3 regions of the Pantoea sp. X-Soil-TKNS-1279 genome follow, and region 2 is predicted to be linked to each of the others. Evidence: predicted binding sites of a transcription regulator. Region 2 holds the regulator's gene; each other region holds the start of a gene.
What was found. The regulator CRP, encoded in region 2, controls carbon source genes, mostly activating them, when cyclic AMP is high. The targets are predictions, from matches to a motif close to ATGTGANNNNNNTCACAT.
Positions count from the first base shown of each region.

Region 1 (2,273 bases), 1.9 Mb from region 2:
GTCATGATATACCTGCCTTTATTTAGGGAAACTTTCACGTTTGGCACGCGATCAGGCGTGCCCGTACTCAATACTTAATTAATGTACCGGGTCATCACCGCGCAGGTAGATAACCCAGTAGGTCAATCCGACTAACAGGCCACCACCAATGATGTTGCCGATGGTGACAGGAATAAGGTTGTCGACAATAAAGTTACCGACACTGAGCGCCTGGAATTGTGAGGCACTGGCTCCGGCCATTTGCCAGAACTCCGGGCTGGCGAAGTCGCGAATCATGATCGCCATCGGAATCAAAAACATGTTAGCGATACTGTGCTCAAAGCCGCTGGCAACAAACATAGCGACAGGCAGAATCATCGCCACCATTTTGTCGAGCAGGCTGCGGCCGGAGTAACTCATCCATACCGCCAGGCACACCATCAGGTTGGCAAGGGTGCCAAGGCTAACGGCTTCAATAAAGCTATGATGCATTTTATGGTCAGCAGTTTGCAGAACGTTTAAGCCCCACGCGCCATTTGCCACCATATGTTCGCCAGAGAGCCAAATTAGCGCGACAAAAAACAGTGCGCCAATCAGGTTACCGATATAAACATTTAACCAGTTACGCCCCAGCTGTGCCCAGGTGATGCGACCGCTGGCTTTAGCCACCACAATCAGCACGGTGGAGGTGAAAAGGTCAGCACCGCACACCACCACCAGCATTAATCCCAGAGAGAAGCAGATGCCGCCAATCAGTTTTGCCATGCCGTAAGGCATCGCGCCGCTACCGGTGGTGGCGGTGATATAGAACACAAAAGCGATAGAAATGAATACGCCAGCGGTTATGGCAAGAAAGAAGGTGGTTAAGGGGTGTTTAGTGGCTTTATAAACCCCGGCATCTTCAGCAACCTTTGCCATTGCCGCCGGTAATAATGAATTAAACGGGTTGTCAGTTTTCACACTAACGCTCTCCAGGAATTATCTGGGATTAATACTAACAAAGGAGTATAGGACAGGATTTGATATGGATCATATTTGGCCGGTGGGGTGGGGGTGTCAGGGGCTTTTGGACAAGCGAAATCGCATTAACCAATTGAATATTATCAAATAAATTTTTTTTAATATTTGCGAATATTGTTGAGAAACGCAACGATGGAAAAGTTGAATTGTTAACGAATATTATTGCTTGAGTCTAAAATGTTATCTGAAATTTTCCTGAGAAAGGTAAAGCCTTTGAGAATAAAAAAAGGCGCTGAAGTTATTCAGCGCCTTTTGGGGCATTATCTGCCCTTTTACAGCAAAATAAGGCTATTTATTTCGCTAACCAATAACGACGTTTGGCCGCCTGTAACTTTTCATAAGCTGCCAGCAACGACTGATGAGCCGGGAAGGCTTTCAAATCTAAATCCACGGCTTGCAGGCCGTAGAACGGCGCTTCACCGCTGATAGCGGCTGATGCCGCGTCAACGGCTGCTTCACCGTACATACGGATAAAGGCGCGGTGGTATTGAACCGGATCGCGTTCCTCTTCCATAGCCAGCAGCAGCAGGGTTTGCAGGCAGCGGTAGTAGTTAGCACGCTCAGCACTGAAGATTGACTGGTTAAATTCCATCGTCCATTCAGTCCAGATCAGTGCCTGATCGAGGTCACCACCAGCCAGTGCCAGCATGGCTTTCAGCTCGCCAATACGCAGCGTAAACCAGCCATTGTCTTTACCCGATGCCAGACCCAGCAATTCGCGGACACGGGTGAAGTCATCGTGACCTTCTTCATCCAGTTGGGTGATCAGATCCAGATAGGCTTCCGGCTCCCATTGGCTCGCCGGCAGGGCCAGCAGGGTTTCACGCAGCGGTGCGCCCATGTTGTTGTTTGCCAGCAGCAAGTCTTCCGCCGGGTAAATATCAGACATGCCCGGTACAATGATGCGGCAGGCATACACGCTCAAATGCTCGTAATCGGCGATGTACACTTCTTTATCTTCAGCGCGGAAAATAGCCATCAGCGTGTCAAACTCTTCGTGTGTGCTGCCAGCAAAGCTCCAGTCAACAAACGGATAGTCGGCATCGTCTTTGAACATATCCCAGGAAATCAGACCGCTTGAATCAATAAAGTGGGTTTCCAGGTTGGCATGCTCGGCAACTTCTTCATCATCGAAGGTTGGCGGCGTGAACACGTCGAGATCTTTCAGGCCACGACCTTGCAGCAGCTCGGTAACGGTACGCTCCAGCGCCACACCAAAATCAGGATGTGCACCAAATGAAGCGAAACAGGTGCCGTTCGCCGGGTTGAACAGC
Region 1 is NZ_AP035948.1:1,539,737-1,542,009, forward strand. Features, by position in the region: gene pflB (formate C-acetyltransferase) at 1-5, opposite strand, end outside; gene focA (formate transporter FocA) at 79-939, opposite strand; gene ycaO (30S ribosomal protein S12 methylthiotransferase accessory factor YcaO) at 1,292-2,273, opposite strand, start outside.
Region 1: the regulator CRP is predicted to act here: its motif matches at 997-1,014, upstream of focA (formate transporter FocA).

Region 2 (2,273 bases):
TCTTGGCATTCCAGCGAATCACCGCTTCAGCATGGCTCTGCTCCACCAACTTTTGCACTTCTTCCGGCTGATGCAGGCTGACGGAGATATGTTCCTGCAAATCGAGCGCCACCTGAAAGGCACGCGTCAGGCGTTTATGGCTGTTATCGCGGCTGGCAGACAGCATATGCATTTGCTGGTAGCAGGTGGTGATCAGATCTACCGCTTTTTGCTGGCGTGCCAGCAACGGCGGCAGCGCTTTCTCCGGGTCGGTCAGCTGCGTCAACAGGGTATATTTGGCATCGCAATAATCCGCCAGCTCACGGTACAGCAGGCTCAGCGACTCGCGCATCGGCTGCTCTTTCCACAGCCAAAACCAGAACCAGTTGAACAACCCATACCACAAGGTCCCGCCGATATAGAGCAGCGGAGGCACCCAGATCGGCATACGTCCCACCAGGCTCAGGGTAAAGATGGAGGCAATCAGCGTGGCAGGCAACAAGCGGCCATGCAACGGGCTGATTTCACCCGTCACGCCTACTAATAACGGCAGCACCAGCAGAATCAGCGGCAGGGGGACGTGATAATCCGTCAGCCACTGGATCAGAAAGCTGCCGGTCGCAAACAGGGAACCGCCAATAATCAGGCGTTTAAAAAAGCGTTTATGCGGCGTATCAAGACCGGCGATGTTGCAACAGGCGGGCACTAAGGAGAACAGCAAACCTTTTTGCAGGTCGCCAAACAGCCAGCCGAGGGCCACGGGCAGGCACAGCACCAGCGTTTGCCGCAGGGCATAGTTCACTTCGGGATGATAGATGATTCGACGCCACATCAGCTCATCGCAGACAAAAACGGCGTGATGCTGCCATCACGCCGTGGGTGAGAAGAAATTAGCGGGTGCCGTAAACGACGATGGTTTTACCATGTGCGGAGATCAGGTTTTGATCTTCCAGCATTTTCAGAATACGGCCAACTGTCTCGCGTGAGCATCCGACGATCTGACCAATTTCCTGACGGGTGATTTTGATCTGCATCCCGTCCGGGTGGGTCATGGCATCGGGCTGTTTGGCCAGATTGAGCAGCGTCTGCGCAATGCGACCGGTCACATCAAGGAAGGCAAGGTTGCCCACTTTTTCTGATGTCACCTGTAGGCGACGCGCCATCTGCGCCGAAAGACGCATTAAAATATCCGGGTTTACCTGAATCAGCTGACGGAATTTTTTGTAGGAAATTTCAGCCACTTCGCAGGCAGTTTTGGCTCGTACCCAGGCACTACGTTCCTGACCTTCTTCAAACAGGCCAAGCTCGCCGATGAAATCCCCCTGATTGAGGTAGGAGAGAATCATCTCTTTGCCTTCTTCATCCTTGATCAGCACCGCAACGGCACCTTTCACGATGTAGTAGAGCGTTTCCGCTTTCTCACCCTGATGAATCAGGGTGCTTTTGGATGGATATTTGTGAATATGGCAATGGGACAGGAACCATTCGAGTGTAGGGTCTGTTTGCGGTTTGCCGAGAACCATTCGCTATTATCCTCTGTTGTAATCGTGCCCAAAACACAGGGGGCAGTTTTCCCTGTCAGGCGGTGAAATCGTAGAGCGCTTCCTGTTAAGGAAAATTATTCGGGTGGACTCTTAAGCCAGGCTTCTGATTCTTCCCGCCTTCGTCTATTGCGACGAAAATATTTTCAGCTCTGTTTGTAGCACAGCTTTTGCTAGCTGTCTTCTGTTGTCTCGCTTCAGCAAAAGGGCGATTAGTCTGGATTGCTGTTTCTCAGGTGAAAGCGTACTCTGGCGGCAAATCAGCCTATTCAGGAGAAAGAATAATGCAGGCACGGGTTAAATGGGTGGAAGGGCTTACCTTTCTCGGAGAATCCTCATCAGGTCACCAGATATTAATGGATGGCAATTCGGGCGACAAAGCACCGAGCCCGATGGAGATGGTGCTGATGGCGGCAGGCGGTTGCAGCGCGATTGACGTCGTGTCGATCCTGCAAAAAGGGCGTAATGATGTGAAGGATTGTGAGGTCAAACTGACCTCGGAACGTCGTGAAGAAGCGCCACGCATTTTCACACATATCAACCTGCATTTTATTGTTACCGGCAAAGCGCTGGGCGATAAAGCGGTGGCGCGAGCGGTTGATCTGTCGGCTGAGAAATATTGCTCGGTGGCGATTATGCTGGGCAAAGGGGTAGAAATCACCCACAGCTATGAGGTTATCGAGCTCTAGCTCGGTCGTAACGGCGCGATTAATCGCGCCGTTACGGTTATGTTTGATTATTCGATGCGTTTGC
Region 2 is NZ_AP035948.1:3,973,996-3,976,268, reverse strand. Features, by position in the region: gene AC6I8N_RS18665 (YccS/YhfK family putative transporter) at 1-811, opposite strand, end outside; gene crp (cAMP-activated global transcriptional regulator CRP) at 870-1,502, opposite strand; gene AC6I8N_RS18655 (OsmC family protein) at 1,805-2,209, shown strand; gene AC6I8N_RS18650 (phosphoribulokinase) at 2,257-2,273, opposite strand, start outside.

Region 3 (2,273 bases), on a different replicon from region 2:
ATAACCTGTTGTGCTTCCTGGTCGTTGGCCGTCAACAACGCAGTAAAATTCAGGGTACTGGCATTGTTGAGCAGCACCTGAAGCGCGACCGATGAAGAGGGCGCATCCATAAACACCAGATTACGATTATAGGGCAGGAGGTTATTTTCCAGTGCGAGCTTATAACCACTCAGTACCTGCTCGCCTGCGTTACCGGCCTCGGGATAGATCAAAGCAATCTGGCGCTTACCTTGGCTGATCAGATAGTTACAGGCGGTCTCAGCGGCAAAACCGTGGTCAAACTGGATGCTGTTGGGCCAGTCAGTTTCGGCACAATCGACCAGAATCACATTGTCATCCTGGATATCGAGCGGGAAGCGCGCGCCAATGATCAGCACGTCATCGCACAAGCCACAGCTCAGTTCATCGAGCGCATGTAACACATCGGCTTTGTTGTTGGCGAAGCGTAACAGAAGATGCTTCTGGTGCTGGCTGAGTTGTTTTTCCAGCGCATACAGGTAGCCGGTAGTTTGGTTGATGTTTTCCTGGGCGCAGATGACGCCAATACAACCGGTAGACTGACTGAAGAGTGACTGAGCAATAACGTTAGGTCGATACTTGAGTTCGTCAACCGCTTTGAGCACTGCCTGACGGCTGGCTTCCTTCACTCCGCGCGAACCACTCAACACCCGAGAAACTGTGGCTTTTGACACCCCAGCTAAGCGCGATACATCGTTGATCGTAGACATCTTTCTCCCCGGAAACCCTGAGCAAACTTTAGCCAGCAGAAGTATAACGACTTCCCTGATTGTTGGAAACCGGTTTTCCATTTTTGCGCAAAATCACCATCCCGTAGCGGCGCGATTTATCGCGAGGTTTTTTAACTATGCCAAAATGACGTGCGATAAATCGCGCCGTTACGGGTTGAAATAATGATGTTTTGTGATGCGAATCTAATAAAAAAACCGCCGATTTATCAGAAATTGATGCGGGTCACACTTCGTTCAACCTTTCATGGAAACCGGTTTCCGTATGATATCCAATCGTAACCACATTGAGGCATAGCTTTGAAGGATGGATGACGATGATCAGGATTATGTTGTGTTGTTCGGCGGGGATGTCCACCAGCATGCTGGTACGCAAAATGAAAGAAGTGGCGCAGGAACGCGGTCTGGCCGTTGAAATTGATGCGTATGGCGTGACCGAATTTGACGAGCAGTTTGCGCGTTATCAGGTGGTGCTGCTGGGACCTCAGGTGAAATACATGCTGAAAACGCTGGCCGACAAAGCGGCAAGCGCCGGGATCCCTGTCCAGCCAATCGAGATGATGGACTACGGTATGCAGCGCGGCGACAAAGTGCTGGATTTCGCGCTTTCGCTTATTGAGGCGGCTCACGAATAAAGGTGATGGTATGAGTTCGTTATATCAGTCGATGATTGGCGTTATCGAAAAAGCGATCACGCCGCTGGCCGGACGTCTCGGGCAACAGAAATACATCATAGCGATCCGCGACGGCTTTACTGCCGCGCTGCCGTTTATGATTATCGGTTCTTTCATGCTGGTATTTATCTTCCCGCCATTCTCGGCCACCACCACCAACGGCTTTGCCCGTGCCTGGCTGGATTTTTCCGCGACTTACCGTGAGCAACTGATGTTGCCGTTTTACCTCAGCATGGGGGTCATGACCTTTTTTATCTCGGTGGGGATTGGCGCAAGCCTCGGGCGGCAGTTCTCGCTCGATCCGGTAATGTCGGGGTTGCTGGCCTTTATGGCGTTTCTGCTGGTGGCCGCACCTTACTCCAACGGCACTATCTCCACAGCCTATTTATCCGGGCAGGGGATATTTACCGCGTTGATCACCGCGATTTATTCGACGCGGGTTTACGCCTGGCTGAAGCACAACAACATCACCATCCGCTTACCCAAAGAAGTCCCAACCGGTGTGGCTCGTTCTTTTGAAATCCTGATCCCGGTGGTGGTGATCATTGGCACGCTGCACCCGCTCAATCTGTTTATCCAGGCGCAGACCGGGATGATTATTCCCGAAGCGATTATGCATCTGCTTGAGCCACTGGTGTCGGCGTCTGACTCGCTGCCAGCGATCTTGTTGTCGGTGCTGCTTTGTCAGTTGTTCTGGTTTGCCGGGATTCACGGGGCGTTGATCGTCACCGGGATTATGAACCCATTCTGGATGGCTAACCTCTCCGCTAACCAGGCGGCGCTGGCGGCGGGCACCGCTTTGCCGCACATCTACCTTCAGGGGTTCTGGGATCATTACCTGTTGATCGGGGGT
Region 3 is NZ_AP035950.1:193,975-196,247, reverse strand. Features, by position in the region: gene AC6I8N_RS24250 (LacI family DNA-binding transcriptional regulator) at 1-728, opposite strand, end outside; gene AC6I8N_RS24245 (PTS sugar transporter subunit IIB) at 1,064-1,381, shown strand; gene AC6I8N_RS24240 (PTS sugar transporter subunit IIC) at 1,392-2,273, shown strand, end outside.
Region 3: the regulator CRP is predicted to act here: its motif matches at 961-978, upstream of AC6I8N_RS24245 (PTS sugar transporter subunit IIB).